Regions from separate parts of the Bradyrhizobium sp. Unk1 genome, predicted to be linked through region 1. Evidence: predicted binding sites of a transcription regulator. Region 1 holds the regulator's gene; each other region holds the start of a gene.
What was found. Region 1 encodes PhoB, which activates phosphate uptake and scavenging genes when phosphate is short. Its sites were predicted from a motif close to TGTCATNNANCTGTCAT; they were not measured.
Positions count from the first base shown of each region.

Region 1 (3,983 bases):
GGCGGCGCGCTGTGGAACGAGGTCAAGGACAAACTCAACGCCTCCGGCCTGTCGCTCTCCGGCGGCCAGCAGCAGCGCCTCTGCATCGCCCGCACGGTCGCGGTGCGGCCCGAGGTGATCCTGTTCGACGAGCCCTGCTCGGCGCTCGACCCGATCTCGACCGCGAAGGTCGAGGAACTGATCCAGGAGCTGTCCGAGAACTACACGATCGCGATCGTCACCCACAACATGCAGCAGGCGGCGCGCGTCTCCGACAAGACCGCCTTCATGTATCTCGGCGAGCTGATCGAGTTCGACGACACCAGCAAGATCTTCACGTCGCCGACCGACCGGCGCACGCAGGATTACATCACCGGCCGGTTCGGCTGAGGAGACGGAACATGGGTTCTGAACATACCGCAAAGGCCTTCGACACCGACCTCCAGGAGCTCACGCGCCTGGTCGCCGAGATGGGCGGCATCGCCGAGCGCATGATCGTCGATTCCGTCGACGCGCTGATCCGCCGTGACGTCGCGCTCGGCCAGCGTGTCGTCACCATCGACGCCGAGCTCGACGCGCTTCAGAAGAAGATCGAGGAGCGCGCCGTGCTCACCATCGCGCGCCGCCAGCCGATGGCGGTGGATCTGCGCGAGATCGTCGGCGCCATGCGCGTCGCGACCGATCTCGAGCGGATCGGCGACCTCGCCAAGAACATGGGCAAGCGCGTCGCGGCGCTGGAGACCGATTTCCATCCGCTCAAGCTGTTCCGCGGCCTGGAGCACATGACCGACCTCGTGCAGCAGCAGGTCAAGTCGGTGCTGGATGCCTATGCCGCGCACGATCTGCCGGCGGCGATGGCGGTGTGGAAGGGCGACGAGGAAGTCGACGCCATCTGCACCTCGCTGTTCCGCGAGCTCCTCACCTACATGATGGAGGATCCGCGCAACATCTCGTTCTGCATCCATCTGATGTTCTGCGCCAAGAACATCGAGCGCATCGGTGACCACGCCACCAACATCGCCGAGACCGTGTTCTACATGATCGAGGGCCAGGCGATCACCGACAAGCGGCCGAAGGGCGACATGACGACCTTCGCCACGACGGTCCCGAACACTTAAGGAGCGACGACACCATGGGCGCACGCATTATGGTGGTTGAGGACGAGGAAGCTCTCACCGAGCTTCTCCGCTACAACCTCGAAGGCGACGGCTATGACGTCGAGACGGTGATGCGCGGCGACGATGCCGACACCCGCCTCAAGGAGCACATCCCCGATTTGATCGTGCTCGACTGGATGCTGCCGGGCCTCTCCGGCATCGAGCTGTGCCGGCGGCTGCGCACCCGGCCCGAGACCAAGCAGCTCCCGATCATCATGCTCACCGCGCGTGGCGAGGAGAGCGAGCGGGTGCGGGGCCTTGCGACCGGCGCCGATGACTACATCGTCAAGCCGTTCTCGGTGCCGGAGCTGCTGGCACGCGTGAAGGGCCTGCTCAGGCGCGCCAGCCCGGAGCGGCTCGCCACGGTGCTCGCCTATGGCGACATCGAGCTCGACCGCGACAAGCGCCGCGTGGCGCGTTCGGGCCGGCCGATCGATCTCGGTCCAACCGAATATCGCCTGCTGGAGTTCTTCCTGGAGCATCCCGGCCGCGTGTTCTCGCGCGAGCAGCTGCTCGACAGCGTCTGGGGCCGTGACATCTACATCGACGAGCGCACCGTCGACGTCCATATCGGCCGCCTGCGCAAGCTGCTCAATCTCGGCCGCGAGCAGGACCCGATCCGCACCGTCCGCGGCGCGGGCTACGCACTGGACGATCGCTTTGCGAAGGCGGAGCAGGCGTAGGGTCCGCCGCAAGCCAGCAAACAAAAAGCGCGCCGGGTGGCGCGCTTTTTTCTTGCTCGATCGTCCCAGCCCTGTGCCGGGACAAGGTTGTCTGGAGCTAACTCAGCGCGGACCCGGCTTCGCCGGCGCGCGACGGCGATCGGCCGCGGGCTGATACGCCACGCGCGAGTGCTGGGCGCAGTAGGGCAGGCCGGAGAGCGCCTTGCCGCCGCAGAAGAAGAAATCCGGGCTCGAGGGATCGCCGACCGGCCAGTGGCAGGTGGCCTCGTTCAGCTCCAGCAGCGACAGCCGCTGGCTCATCGGCACGACGTTGTCGTAGGTGACCGGTTCGGCCTCGACCTCGACCTCGAAGGCCTGCGCCAGCGCGGTGTTGCCGCGCGCGATCGGGCGGGTCACCCGCATCATGTGCTGGGCGGGGCGCGCCTTGCGCGGCCGGGGCGCTGCCGATGAAGGGCTCTTGGCGCGGCCCGACAGGCCGAGCCGGTGCACCTTGCCGATCACGGCATTGCGGGTCACATTCCCGAGTTCAGCGGCGATCTGGCTGGCCGAAAGTCCGGCCTCCCAGAGCTTTTTCAGCTGCTCGACGCGATCATCCGACCAGGTCAAAACGGTCATTGCACCCTTTCCTTCGCCGGCGCCTGCCATCCTGGCGGCCGCACGGCGAATGCCTAAGCTTCGAAAAACCCGTGCCGCCAGAATCCCTTAAGGCTCGCCGGGCGCGCCAGATGCGCCCGAACGCTTACGCCGGTACATGAGGACTTAGAGGATCAGAACTGCTGCACGAGATGTCGTATCTGACAAGCCAAACGCTACAATATGGCGTGACTCACGCGCAAGAGTCCGCCGACTCGCTTCCACATGTTCCGTGGCGGAAATACGCAAAATCGACACCGCAAGACTACGGATTCTGCGTTTCGCGAGGCTTTCCGGGCGGCATTGACACCGGTTTCACCAGGCATAAGATAGTCGTGCGTGCCGCCCTTAAAAGGCGGCACGTTTCGTTTTCCGGGCCGGTCAATGGTGCGTTGCGCAATGCACGCTCACACCGTCCGCAACATTCAAGTGATCGTCATGACTAACAGCGCAGCGCCGCACTTGCTCCCCGTTTTCGCCAGGTCCGACCTCGGTTTCGAGCGCGGCGAAGGCTGCTGGCTGATTGCGACCAACGGCGATCGCTATCTCGATTTCACCTCGGGCGTGGCGGTGAATGCGCTCGGCCATGCTCATCCTGCGTTGGTCAAGGCGTTGCAGGAGCAGGCCACCAAACTCTGGCACATGTCGAACCTGTTCCAGAGCCCGGACGGCGAGAAGCTTGCCGCGCGTCTGTGCAATGAAAGCTTCGCGGACTTCGTGTTCTTCTGCAATTCCGGCGCTGAAGCGCTGGAAGGTGTGATCAAGCTGGTCCGCCATCATCACTTCTCAAAGGGGCATCCGGAACGTTACCGCATCATCACCTTCGAAGGCGCCTTCCACGGCCGCACGCTGGCAACGCTCGCCGCGACCGGTTCGGCAAAATATCTCGAGGGGTTCGGCCCGCCGATGGACGGCTTCGACCAGGTCCCGCATGGTGATATCGAAGCCGTCAAGAAGGCGATCGGTCCGCAGACCGCCGGCATCCTGATTGAGCCGATCCAGGGCGAGGGCGGCGTGCGTTCGGCAACGCCCGCCTTCCTGAGGGCGTTGCGCCAGCTCTGCGACGAGAAGGGTCTGCTGCTCGCGTTCGACGAGGTGCAGACCGGCATGGGCCGCACCGGCGATCTGTTCGCGCATCGCCGCACCGGCGTCACGCCTGACGTGATGTCGCTGGCCAAGGCGCTTGGCGGCGGCTTCCCGATCGGCGCGGTGCTGGCGACCGCGGACGCGGCTGCCGGCATGGGGCCCGGCTCGCACGGCTCGACCTTCGGCGGCAATCCGCTCGCGATCTCGGCTGCCAACGCCGTGCTCGACGTCATGCTCAAGCCCGGCTTCTTCGATCACGTGCAGAAGATGTCGCTGCTGCTCAAGCAGAAGCTCGCCTCCGTGATCGATCGTTATCCTGACATCGTCAGCGAAGTGCGCGGCGAAGGCCTTCTGATCGGCATCAAGGCCGTGGTGCCGTCAGGCGATCTCGGCGCGGCGCTGCGCAACGAGAAATTGCTCACGGTCGGCGCCGGCGACAATGTCG
Region 1 is NZ_JCAMOP010000037.1:42,096-46,078, forward strand. It holds gene pstB (phosphate ABC transporter ATP-binding protein PstB) at 1-369, shown strand, start outside; gene phoU (phosphate signaling complex protein PhoU) at 381-1,097, shown strand; gene phoB (phosphate regulon transcriptional regulator PhoB) at 1,112-1,819, shown strand; gene AC5ZFO_RS35540 (GcrA family cell cycle regulator) at 1,922-2,434, opposite strand; gene AC5ZFO_RS35545 (aspartate aminotransferase family protein) at 2,891-3,983, shown strand, end outside.

Region 2 (3,983 bases), on a different contig from region 1:
GCTGGGGAACACGAACACGTCCGCCGCAGCATAGATTGCCGCCAGCGCCTCGCCGTGCTTCTCGCCCAGGAAGATCGCATCCGGGTAGGCTTCTTCCAGCGCGACCCGCGCCGGGCCGTCGCCGACGATCACCTTGGTGCCGGGCAGATCGAGATCAAGAAACGCCTCGAGATTCTTCTCCACCGCGATCCGGCCGACCGAGAGAAACACCGGCGCCGGCAGGCAGAGGTCGATCCCACGGGGGTGGAACAGGCTGGTGTCGACGCCGCGCGGCCACAGCACGACGTTGTCGAAGCCGCGCTCGCCAAGCTCGCGGGCGAGCGCAGGCGTTGCCGCCATCACGGCGCGGCTGGGCGCGTGAAATCGGCGCAGCGCCCGCCAGATCAGGGATTCCGGAACCGGCACGCGGGCGCGGACATATTCGGGAAAGCGGGTGTGGAAGCTGGTCGTGAACGGCAGCTTGCGCTGGCGGCAGTAGCGGCGGACCATCAGGCCGATCGGCCCCTCCGTCGCGATATGGATGCTGTCGGGGCGCGCCTCCGCGATCAGCTTCGCGATTCGCGCCGGGCGCGGCATCGCGAGCCGCACGTCGCGATAGCTCGGCATCGCGAAGGTGCGGAACGATTGCGGCGTCAGGAACGTGAACTCGACGCCGAGGCCTTCGACGCCAACGCCTTCGAAGCTAAGCGCCTTGGCGGCGTCTGCGAGCTTGGTCAGCGTCCGAACCACACCATTGACTTGCGGGTGCCAGGCGTCGGTCGCGACCAGGATGCGCATCAAGCGGCCTCTGTTATGCAGCTCTGGCTGCGACCTGCGGGACTTGCGCCGGCTTCTGCGCGTGATCGGCCCAGGTGATGATCTCGAAATGACCGTCGTCATGCTCGACCAGCGCCGTGCAGCTCTCGACCCAGTCGCCGCAATTCATGTAGCGGATGCCGCCCTCGTCGCGGATCACGGCATAGTGGATGTGGCCGCAGATCACGCCGTCGGCGTCGTGACGCCGCGCCTCGGCGGCGAGCGCCTGCTCGAACGCGCCGATGTAGTTGACGGCGTTCTTGACCTTCTGCTTGGCCCATTGCGACAGCGACCAATAGGGCACCTTGAACATGCGCCGGAAGAAGTTGACGAAGCGATTCATCTGGATCGCGAAGTCGTAGGCCTTGTCGCCGAGATGGGCGAGCCAGCGCGCGTTCTGCACCACGAGATCGAAGATGTCGCCGTGGATGACGAGATAGCGTTTGCCGTCCACGCCGGTGTGGACGGTGTTCTCGACGACGTCGATGCCGCCGAAATGCGTGCCGTAATAGTTGCGCAGGAACTCGTCGTGATTGCCGGGAATGTAGATGACCTTGGCGCCCTTGCGCGCCTTGCGCAGCAGCTTCTGGACCAGGTCATTATGCGACTGCGGCCAGTGCCAGCTCGATTTCAGCGCCCAACCGTCGACGATGTCGCCGACGAGATAGATCGTGTCCGCATCGTGGTAGCGCAGGAAGTCGAGCAGCAGGTCGGCTTGAGAACCGCGGGCTCCGAGATGAACGTCGGAGATGAACAACGTGCGAAAGCGCCGCTCCGGGCTCTCGTCACTCACATCGTAACTTCCCATGCGCCAGCCTGTAACAAATGTCCCGTGACAGGGGGATGACAGATTGAACCCTTGAGGCATCCTCAGATACGAATCAGACCTTGCCTCGCCCTCCCCGCGAATATCAGTCGCATGCGACAATCAGGCGACATGGCGCCGCAGCCGCCTCCGCAAGACCCCGGAACCGATGGCTGAACAGGTTAACGGCAGCGGTCCCGCGCGCCGCTGGCGGTGCGCCTGCGGCCCGGGTCAGTAAAATTTGTGGAAATGATGGATCGGCCCGTGGCCGTGTCCGACGCTGAAGCGGTCGGCGGCCGCGATCGCTGCGCTGATCCAGGCCTTGGCGTTCCGCACGGCCCGCGCGAGATCCTCGCCCCTGGCGAGCCCCGCCGCGACGGCCGAGGACAGTGAGCACCCCGTGCCGTGGGTGTTGCGGGTGGCGACGCGCGGCGCCGCAAGCGCGATCGTGCTCTCGGCATCGATGAGATAGTCGATGCTTTCGGCGCCCTCGCCGTGCCCGCCCTTGATCAGGACCGCGCGGCAGCCCAGCGCCAGCAGCCGGCGCCCCTGGCTCTCGATCTCGGCCTCGCGTGTCGCGACGGGCTCGTCGAGCAGAGCCGCGGCCTCGGGCAGATTAGGCGTGATCACCGACGCCAGCGGCATCAGTTTCTTGCGCAGGGCATCGACCGCCTCGGAGGCGAGCAGGCGATCGCCGGATGTTGCGACCATCACGGGATCGAGCACGATATGCCCCGGCTTCCAGCGCGTCAGCGAAGCTGCGATCGCATCGATGCTGGCGGCCTGCGCCACCATGCCGATCTTCACCGCGCCGACCTCGAGATCGGAAAACACGGCATCGATCTGCGCGGTGACGAATTCGGCGGGCACCGCGTGGATGCCGGTGACGCCTTTTGTGTTCTGCGCCGTCAGCGCCGTGATCGCGGAGGCGCCATAGACGCCGAGCGCGGCAAAGGTCTTCAGGTCGGCCTGGATGCCGGCGCCGCCGCTCGAATCGGAGCCGGCGATGGTGAGCGCCACGGGCGTCGTCATGGGGCGATTTTCCGCGTTTTTGAGACCATCGCCCGTCCTAGCGCGCACCCCGGTGGCCCGCAAGTTCGCTTGCTAAATCCGGCCGGTTTTGGCCTATTAGCCGCCAGATATGCTTCGGAGTGGCTACAATGGTTCCCTTTTTCGTCCAGATCAAATGCAAGCTCGGCCAGTCCTACACGGTCGCCAATGCCCTTGCCGAAGCCGAGATCGCCTCCGAGATCTACTCCACGGCCGGCCATTACGATTTGCTGGTGAAGTTCTACGTCGACAAGGACACCGACATCGGCCACTTCATCAACGAAAAGGTGCAGGTGCTGCCGGGCATCCAGGACACCCTCACCATCATCACCTTCAAGGCGTTTGGGGCGAGCTGACTGCGCGTCAATTGCAAAGGGCCTGCTTCAGGCGCCGCCTTCCTTGCGCTTGGGGCGCGGCGGCCCGTCCACCGGCGGTAGCGATTTGATGTAATCCGCCATCGCCGCGAGATCTTCGTCCGGCAATTGCGAGGTGTTCTTGATCACGCGCGTCATCGCGCCGCCGACGCTGTCGCCGTCGGGCAATTCGCCGGTCTTGAGGAAATAGGCAATATCCTTCGCGCTCCACTCGCCGAGACGCTTCTGCGTGATGTTGGGCACCCAGCCCTCGCCTTCCGGATTGGGTCCGCCGGCAAAGCGTTCTCCGGAGATGATGCCGCCAAGCGCATTGCGCGGGCTGTGGCATTCGGCGCAATGGCCGAAACTGTTGACGAGATAGGCACCGCGATTCCATTGCGGCGACTTCGTGCCGTCGGCGACGAAGGGCTTGCCGTCCAGAAATAGGAATTTCCAGATGCCGATATTGCGCCGGATGTCGAACGGAAAGCGCACGTCGTGGTCACGCACCTTGCCTGCAACGGGCGGCAGCGTTTTCAAATAGGCAAAGAGGTCGAGCACGTCCTCGCGCCTGGCGTGCTGATAGGACGTGTAGGGAAAGGCCGGAAAGTAATGCTGTCCGTCCGGCGAGACCCCGTGCATGACCGCGTTGACGAAATCGGCGTCGGTCCATTTGCCGATGCCGTAGGTCGGATCGGAGGAGATGTTCGGCGCGTAGAACGTTCCGAACGGCGACTTGATCGCGACGCCGCCGCCGAGCCTGGTGCGATCGGGCTGGCCGGGGACGGCATGGCAGGACGCGCATCCGCCGGCGTTGAACATCACCTCGCCAATGGCGAGATTGGGGACATGGGCCGGCGTGGCGGCACCGGCCGCGACCACCGGCGCGCTGAGCCACCAATAGACGCCCGTAGCAGCGACCGCGGCAAGCAGCGCCACGACAATTGTTCGTTGCAACATGCAGATCCATTCATTGCTTG
Region 2 is NZ_JCAMOP010000034.1:63,722-67,704, reverse strand. It holds gene AC5ZFO_RS34250 (glycosyltransferase family 4 protein) at 1-777, opposite strand, end outside; gene AC5ZFO_RS34245 (UDP-2,3-diacylglucosamine diphosphatase) at 791-1,603, opposite strand; gene thiD (bifunctional hydroxymethylpyrimidine kinase/phosphomethylpyrimidine kinase) at 1,832-2,632, opposite strand; gene AC5ZFO_RS34235 (Lrp/AsnC ligand binding domain-containing protein) at 2,761-3,006, shown strand; gene AC5ZFO_RS34230 (c-type cytochrome) at 3,034-3,963, opposite strand.
Region 2: AC5ZFO_RS34245 (UDP-2,3-diacylglucosamine diphosphatase) is a predicted target of PhoB. The motif match lies at 1,628-1,644, and genes of this name have one in related genera.

Region 3 (3,983 bases), on a different contig from region 1:
CGCTGCTCAGTCTCGGGCTTGCCGTGATCTTCGGCATGCTCAACATCATCAATTTCGCCCACGGCGCGCTCTACATGATGGGCGCGTTCGTTGCCTATTTCCTGCTGAGCCTCGGCGGCATCAACTACTGGTGGGCGCTGCTGATCGCGCCTGTTATCGTCGGCATCTTCGGCATGATCCTGGAACGGACCATGCTGCAATGGCTGACCGGGCTCGACCACCTCTACGGTCTGCTCCTGACCTTCGGCATCGCGCTGATCGTGCAGGGTGTGTTCCAGAACTATTTCGGCTCCTCCGGTCTGCCTTATGCCATTCCGGACCAGCTCAAGGGCGGCATGAATCTCGGCTTCATGTTCCTGCCGATCTATCGCGGCTGGGTCGTCATCTTCTCGCTGGTGGTATGTATCGCCACCTGGTTCCTGATCGAGAAGACCCGGCTCGGTGCCTACCTGCGCGCCGCCACTGAAAATCCGACACTGGTCCGCGCCTTCGGCATCAACGTGCCGCGCATGATCACGCTGACCTACGGTCTTGGCGTTGGCCTTGCGGCGCTCGCGGGCGTGCTCTCGGCACCGATCAACCAGGTGCGGCCGTTGATGGGCGCCGACCTCATCATCGTCGTGTTCGCGGTGGTCGTGATCGGCGGCATGGGATCGATCATGGGCTCCATCATCACCGGCTTTGCGCTCGGTGTGATCGAGGGCCTGACCAAGTATTTCTACCCCGAGGCCTCCAACACCGTCGTGTTCGTGCTGATGGTGCTGGTGCTCTTGGTGAAGCCAACGGGATTGACGGGAAGGGCGGCCTGATATGACAGCCTTGACGGACGACACGCTGCCGGTGACCCCGCGCGCCATTCGAGACGAGATGATCGTATTCGTCATGATGGCATTGCTGCTGGCCGCAGTGCCATTCAGCGGCATCTACCCGTTCTTCGTGATGCAGGCGCTGTGCTTCGCGCTGCTTGCCTGTGCTTTCAACCTCCTGATCGGCTATGGCGGCTTGCTCTCGTTCGGCCACGCGATGTTCCTCGGCACGGCGGGCTACTGCAGCGCGCATGCACTGAAGGTGTGGGCGCTGCCGCCGGAGCTCGGCATCCTCGTCGGAATCGTCGCGGCTTTCGGGCTCTCGCTCATCACCGGCTACATCTCGATCCGCCGCCAGGGCATCTACTTCTCGATGATCACGCTGGCGCTGTCGCAGCTGCTTTACTTCATCTACCTCCAGGCGCCATTCACCCATGGTGAGGACGGCATCCAGGGCATTCCGCAGGGGCGCATGTTCGGCGTGTTCGATCTCTCGAAGCCGACGGTGCTTTATTATGTCGTGCTGGTCGGCTTCCTCGCCGGCTTCCTGCTGATCTACCGCATCATCAACTCGCCGTTCGGCGAGGTGCTGAAGGCGATCCGCGAGAACGAGCCGCGCGCGATCTCGCTCGGATACCGGACCGACCAGTACAAGTTCCTGGCGTTCGTCCTGTCGGGCACGCTGGCCGGCTTCGCCGGTTCGCTGAAAGTGTTCGTGGCGCAGAACGCCTCGCTCACCGATGTGCACTGGTCGATGTCGGGCGAGGTCGTGCTGATGACGCTGGTCGGCGGTCTCGGCACCATTTTCGGTCCCGTGGTCGGCGCCTTCGCGATCATCGCCATGCAGCAATATCTGGCCGGCTTCGGCCAGTGGGTGACGGTGATCCAGGGCTCGATCTTCGTGGTCTGCGTGCTCACCTTCCGTCGCGGGGTCATCGGCGAAATCGCCCATTACTTCCGGCGTTCACTATAAGCTTTTGATATTGCACCAATTTCATTGGCGCCGGAATCCGGTGGATGATCCGACTCCGCGGGCGTGAGATGACACGCGCGCGGAGCGGAAATGGTCTATGACAGTTTTGTGACGGCCAGTTCGGGCCGGGCCATTTCCAACCGGTAACCTATCCCCATGATGCGATGGTTTCGCGCTTTCCTTCCCAAGGAAGAACGGTTCTTCGACCTGTTCGACCGCCATGCACAGACCGTGATCCAGGGCTCGATCGCGCTCCAGGGCATGCTCAACGGGGGCGAGGAGACGCCGGTCTACTGCCAGCGCGTCAACCAGTTCGAGAACGACGCCGACAACATCACCCGTGAGGTGCTGACGGCTGTGCGCCGCACCTTCATCACCCCCTTCGACCGTGGCGACATCAAAAATCTCATCACCTCGATGGACGACGCCATCGACCAGATGCAGCAGACGGCCAAGGCCGTGATGCTATTCGAGGTCCGCACCTTCGAGCCGCCGATGCGGGAGATTGGCGGGCTGCTGATCGAATGCGCCAATCTCGTGGGACGCGCGTTGCCGCTGATGCAGTCGATCGGCCCGAACGTCGCGATGCTGACCGCGATCACGGAAGAGCTGGGCAAGCTGGAGGGCCGGGTCGACGATCTCCATGACATCGGGCTGAAGGAGCTGTTTCTCAAGCACCGCGATGGCAGCGCGATGGATTTCATCGTCGGCGTCGAGATCTATGACCATCTCGAAAAGGTGGCCGACCGTTTCGACGACGTCGCGAACGAGATCAACAGCATCGTCATCGAGCAGGTTTAGGGCAGGGGTCGCGCCGTGGATGCTGCGCTCGGACTTCCTGTCCTCGTCGGCTTGATCGCCGTCGCGCTGCTGTTCGATTTCCTGAACGGCCTGCACGACGCCGCCAATTCGATCGCGACCATCGTGTCCACCCGCGTGCTGCGGCCGCAATTCGCGGTGTTGTGGGCCGCATTCTTCAATTTCATCGCCTTCATGGTGTTCGGGCTGCATGTTGCCCAGACCATCGGCACCGGCATCATCGATCCCGCGGTGGTCGATGCCCAGGTGATCTTCGCGGCCCTGGTCGGTGCGATCGTCTGGAACCTCGTGACCTGGGGGCTCGGCATCCCGTCCTCCTCCTCGCACGCGCTGATCGGCGGCCTCGTCGGCGGCGGCATGGCCAAGGCTGGGATCTCGGCGGCGGTGTGGAGTGGTCTGTCCAAGGCGGTGCTTGCGATCGTGCTGTCGCCGCTGGTGGGTTTCCTGCTCGCGATGATGCTGGTCGCGATCGTGTCCTGGCTCTCGGTGCGCTCGACGCCGTTCGCGGTCGATCGCGCTTTCCGTATCCTGCAATTCGCTTCCGCCTCGCTCTATTCGCTCGGTCATGGCGGCAATGACGCCCAGAAGACCATGGGCATCATCGCCGTGCTGCTGTATTCGCAGGGGCATCTCGGCGGCGAATTCTCGGTGCCGTTCTGGGTGGTGCTGTCCTGCCAGGCTGCGATGGCGCTGGGCACGCTGATGGGCGGCTGGCGCATCGTCCGCACCATGGGCCTGCGCATCACCAAGCTGACGCCGATGCAGGGCTTTTGCGCCGAGACCGGCGGCGCCGCGACGCTGTTCATGGCGACCTTCCTCGGCGTTCCCGTCTCGACCACCCACACCATTACCGGCGCGATCGTGGGCGTCGGTGCGGCCCGCCGCGTCTCGGCGGTGCGTTGGAACGTCGCGAGCTCGATCGTCTATGCCTGGGTGATCACGATCCCGGCCTCGGCCATTGTCGCGGCGCTGACCTGGTGGGCGGTCCAGATTTTCGTCAGGTGACGAATTTCAGCCCAGCAATGCCGGCGACGATCAGCCCGATGCTGGCGAGGCGGAACGCCGTGGCCGGCTCGCCGAACAGAATGATGCCAAGCGTGGCGGTACCGACCGCGCCGATGCCGGTCCAGACCGCATAGGCGGTTCCGACGGGCAGCGATTTGAGGGCGATTCCAAGCAGGATGACGCTGCCGGCCATCGCCGCGAGCGTGATGACGGACGGAACAAGCTTGGTAAAACCCTCGGTGTATTTCAGGCCGATCGCCCAGGTGATCTCGAGAAGACCGGCGACGAACAGGATGCTCCAGGCCATGACGACCCTCCATTCAAGGCAGGGTCGTCCCCGCGGCGGATATGCTGATGAGGGGGGAGGCCGTCCTCCCCGG
Region 3 is NZ_JCAMOP010000013.1:64,693-68,675, reverse strand. It holds gene AC5ZFO_RS18280 (branched-chain amino acid ABC transporter permease) at 1-809, shown strand, start outside; gene AC5ZFO_RS18275 (branched-chain amino acid ABC transporter permease) at 811-1,779, shown strand; gene AC5ZFO_RS18270 (DUF47 domain-containing protein) at 1,936-2,580, shown strand; gene AC5ZFO_RS18265 (inorganic phosphate transporter) at 2,596-3,603, shown strand; gene sugE (quaternary ammonium compound efflux SMR transporter SugE) at 3,596-3,910, opposite strand.
Region 3: AC5ZFO_RS18270 (DUF47 domain-containing protein) is a predicted target of PhoB. The motif match lies at 1,877-1,893, and genes of this name have one in related genera.

Region 4 (3,983 bases), on a different contig from region 1:
CGCCTTGCCGGCAAAGGCCGCGCAAGCTGCGACGAGCTCGGCTTCAGTCCTGCCGCGCGCCAGCGCCATCGGCGCTTTCAGCGTGCCGTGGAAACCGTATTTGCGGGGATCGGCCGTGACGTCGCGCCAATCCGGCGCAACACGCGATGCGTCGGCAGGGAACGGCACTTCGTCACCGGTGTAGACATCGTAACCGAGCAGCTCGGCGCCGAAGCGGGAGAGGGCGCTGTCGGCGCCGGCGGCAAAGTAGATCGCGTAGCGGGGAAAATCAGTCATCGCCTGAGCATAACCGGTTCAGGCCGCAACGACAGCCTCGCGCGGCGTCGCTGCCGCCGCGAGCAGTCGCGTCGCATCGGTGAGATGCACGAGCTTTCCGCCTGATACCACCGCGATCAGCCGCGGCCGCAGCGGCGCGCTGTCGTCGACCAGCAGCATGTCGGCGCGGCATCCTTCTGCGAGCACGCCGCGATCGGCAAGGCCGGTCGCGCGGGCCGGTCCCGCGGACACCAGGTTCCAGGCCTCGGTCAGCGGCAGCACGCCGTCGGCGGCGAGGCGAAACGCGGCGAGCAGCTGCGCCGGATAGTAATAGTCCGACGCCAGCACCGAGCAGAGCCCCTTCGCGATCATGTCGGATGCCCGGGTCCAGCCGGTATGGCTGCCGCCGCGCACGACATTCGGCGCACCGTAGACGATGGCATCGCCCGCGGCCGCGGCCGCTCGCGCGGTCTCCTCGTTGATCGGAAACTCCGCGATGTCAGCGCCCAGCTCGCGAAACTCCTGCCGCATCGCCGGTGTCGCATCGTCGTGCGAGAGCATCCGCACCTCGGCCGCGCGAGCAGTCGCGGCGAGCCGCGACACGGAAGCCGGCACTTCACTGGCGCGCGAAAGCACACGCTCGACGAGCCGGTCGAATTCCTCGCCCGAGAGGCCGGTGCGCTCGACCATGCGGTTGCGCTTGCGCGGCTTGGCCATGTCGGCAACGGTGCCGTCCATGTGGTCGTTGAAGGCGAACAGGTCGACGCGGCCCTCGGCGAGCCATTGGCCGATCTCGGTCTCGGCATCGAGATTGTAGGTCTCGTGGCGCAGGTGGAAACGCGTGTCGGCGGCGAATTGCGGGCGTTGCCGCTCGATCGCCTCCATCAGGGCGCGCGCATTGCCGGCGCTGCGCAGGCCAGGCTCCCACGAGCAGGTCGTGGCGTGAAACACGGTGGTGATGCCGTTGCTGATCGCCTGGCGGTCACTGTCGGCGAGCGCGACGTCGATCGGGAAGTCGACGCCGGCGCGCGGCATCATCTGCCGTTCGAAGGCATCGCCATGCAGATCGACGATGCCGGGCAGCACCAGCAGGTTGCGCGCATCGATCGCCAGCCGCGCACGGCCGCGAGAGGCATCGACCTGCGCAATGTCCGCGCCGGACACCAGAATGGAAGTTTCGACGAGCTCGGAGCCGATCAGGGCCCGGCCGCCCTCGAGGAAGATGTCTGTCAAGCGACCGCGCTTCGTTTGCTGGCAGGGGAACGGGTGAGGGAGCTTGCCCGTGCTTCATATGCCGAGAGGAATTCTTCAATCCCGAGCTTGCGGAAATCGGGCAGTGCTTCACGCAATTTGTCGTGATCCCAGTCCCACCAGGCGAGCCGGGCCAGCCGTCCGGCGACGTCTTCCGAGAACCGCCGCCGCACGATGCGCGCCGGATTGCCGGCGACGATGGTGTAGGCCGGCACGTCCTTGGTGACGATGGCGCCCGCCGCGATCACGGCGCCGGTGCCGATGTTGCGGCCCGGCAGCACGATCGCGCCATGGCCGATCCAGACGTCATGGCCGATATGGACGTGATGCTGGCGCCGCCAGTCGAAGAACTCGGTGTCGTCGCTCTCGCCTTCGAAGTAGGCGCTGGAACGATAGGTGAAATGCGCCTGCGTGGCGCGATGCATCGGATGATTGCCGGGATTGATGCGCGTCATCGCCGCGATCGAGCAGAATTTTCCGATGGTGGTGTAGGTGATCTGGGCGTCGTTCACGACATAGGAGTAGTCGCCCATCGCGACTTCATGCAGGACGGTGCGCGCGCCGACTTCGGTATAGGTGCCGAGCCTGGTCTCATGCAGCTTCGCCGAGGGGTCGATGGTCGGTTGAACCGAGAGTGTTTTGCCGGCCATGCTACATCCGATAGGTCGAGGGCGGGCGTACCTCTTCGAGCGGCCTGATGACAGCGTCATGACGATGTGATGACAGGGGAGGAGGTGTGTTGGATCGCCGCACCGCGATCCGTGTGTCACACAAGTGTCAAGTGCCAGCGTTAGCGGTGGCAGCCAGCTACTCTGGAGCCCTCTATGCTGGTGGTTGAAGGTCTGACGTGCCGCTTTGGCGCAAAAGCCGCGGTGGACGACGCTTCGTTTCAAATCTCCCCCGGCGGCTTCGTCGGTGTGATCGGGCGCTCCGGCGCTGGCAAGTCGACCATGCTGCGCATGATCAATCGCCTGGCGACGCCGACGCAGGGCCGTATCCTGTTCGACGGCCTCGACGTCACCGCGCTGCGCGGCAAGGAATTGCGGCAGTGGCGGGCGCGCTCGGCGATGATTTTCCAGCAGTTCAACCTGGTCGGCCGGCTCGACGTGTTGACCAACGTCCTGATGGGCCGCCTCGCCACCATGCCGGCGTGGCGCTCGCTGACGCAGACCTGGCCCGAGCACGACAGGGCGCTGGCGATGTCGGCGCTCGAACAGTTCGATATCGCCTCGCTCGCCGCCCAGCGCGCCGACCAGCTCTCCGGCGGCCAGCAGCAGCGCGTTGCGATCGCCCGCGCGCTGGTGCAGCAACCCGACATCATCCTCGCCGACGAGCCGATCGCCTCGCTCGACCCGCGCAACACCAAGATCGTGATGGATGCGCTGCTGCGCATCAACAAGCATTTCGGCATCACGGTGCTCTGCAACCTGCATTCGCTCGATCTGGCGCGCAGCTATTGCGACCGCCTGATCGGCATGGCGCAGGGTCGTGTGGTGTTCGACGGCGCGCCGGCCGAGTTGACCGACCATGTCGCGCGCGAGCTCTACGATCTCGAAGCCTCCGACGTCATGGGCGGAATGCCTGTGCCGGCGCCTGAGGGCGTGCCGGCGCTCGGAACGGCCGCAGCCGCCTGAGCTGCGCCTGTAGTTGCCAATTTTTGCGTCAACCGACCCCAACCGATGAAGAGGGTATCATGATCACTCGCAGACTGGTTCTTGCTGGCGCCGCCGCGCTCGCGTTCACGGCTTCGGCTTCCGCCGACGATTGGAAAGCCAAATATCCCGAACTGACCTTCGCGGTCATTCCGGCGGAAAACGCCTCGGGCGTGACCGAGCGCTGGGCGCCGTTCATGAACTATCTCTCCAAGGAATTGGGCGTGAAGGTCACGCTGCGCATCGCCAACGACTACGCCGCCGTCATCGAAGGCCAGCGCGCCGGCAACATCCATATCGCCAGCTACGGCTCGGCGTCGTTCGCCCGCGCCCGCCTGACCGGCGTCAAGACCGATGCCTTCGCCAACGACATCAACGCCGACGGTTCGACCGGCTACTACTCGGTGTTCTTCGTCAAGGCGAGCAGCCCCTACAAGAGCGTCGACCAGCTCAAGGGCAAGAACCTCGGCCTCGTCGACCCGAACTCGACCTCCGGCAACAACGTGCCGCGCTTCGAGCTCGACAAGATGGGCATCACGGATGCCGACACCTATTTCAGCAAGGTCGTCTTCACCGGCAGCCATGAGAACGCGATCCTGGCACTGGCGCAGGGCACGGTCGACGTTGCGGCCAACCAGTGGACCAGCGATGACGATTCCACGCTGGCGCAGATGCTGACCAAGGGCATGCTGAAGAACGCCGACGGCTCGCCGATGAAGAAGGACGATTTCCGCATCATCCACAAGTCGGCGCCGATCATCAACGGCCCCTACGCTTACAATTCCGACCTGCCGGAAGAGGCCAAGGCGGCGATCGCAAAGGCGT
Region 4 is NZ_JCAMOP010000027.1:62,529-66,511, forward strand. It holds gene AC5ZFO_RS30095 (DUF1045 domain-containing protein) at 1-276, opposite strand, end outside; gene AC5ZFO_RS30100 (alpha-D-ribose 1-methylphosphonate 5-triphosphate diphosphatase) at 295-1,488, opposite strand; gene AC5ZFO_RS30105 (LbetaH domain-containing protein) at 1,485-2,156, opposite strand; gene phnC (phosphonate ABC transporter ATP-binding protein) at 2,331-3,140, shown strand; gene phnD (phosphonate ABC transporter substrate-binding protein) at 3,200-3,983, shown strand, end outside.
Region 4: phnC (phosphonate ABC transporter ATP-binding protein) is a predicted target of PhoB. The motif match lies at 2,215-2,231, and genes of this name have one in related genera.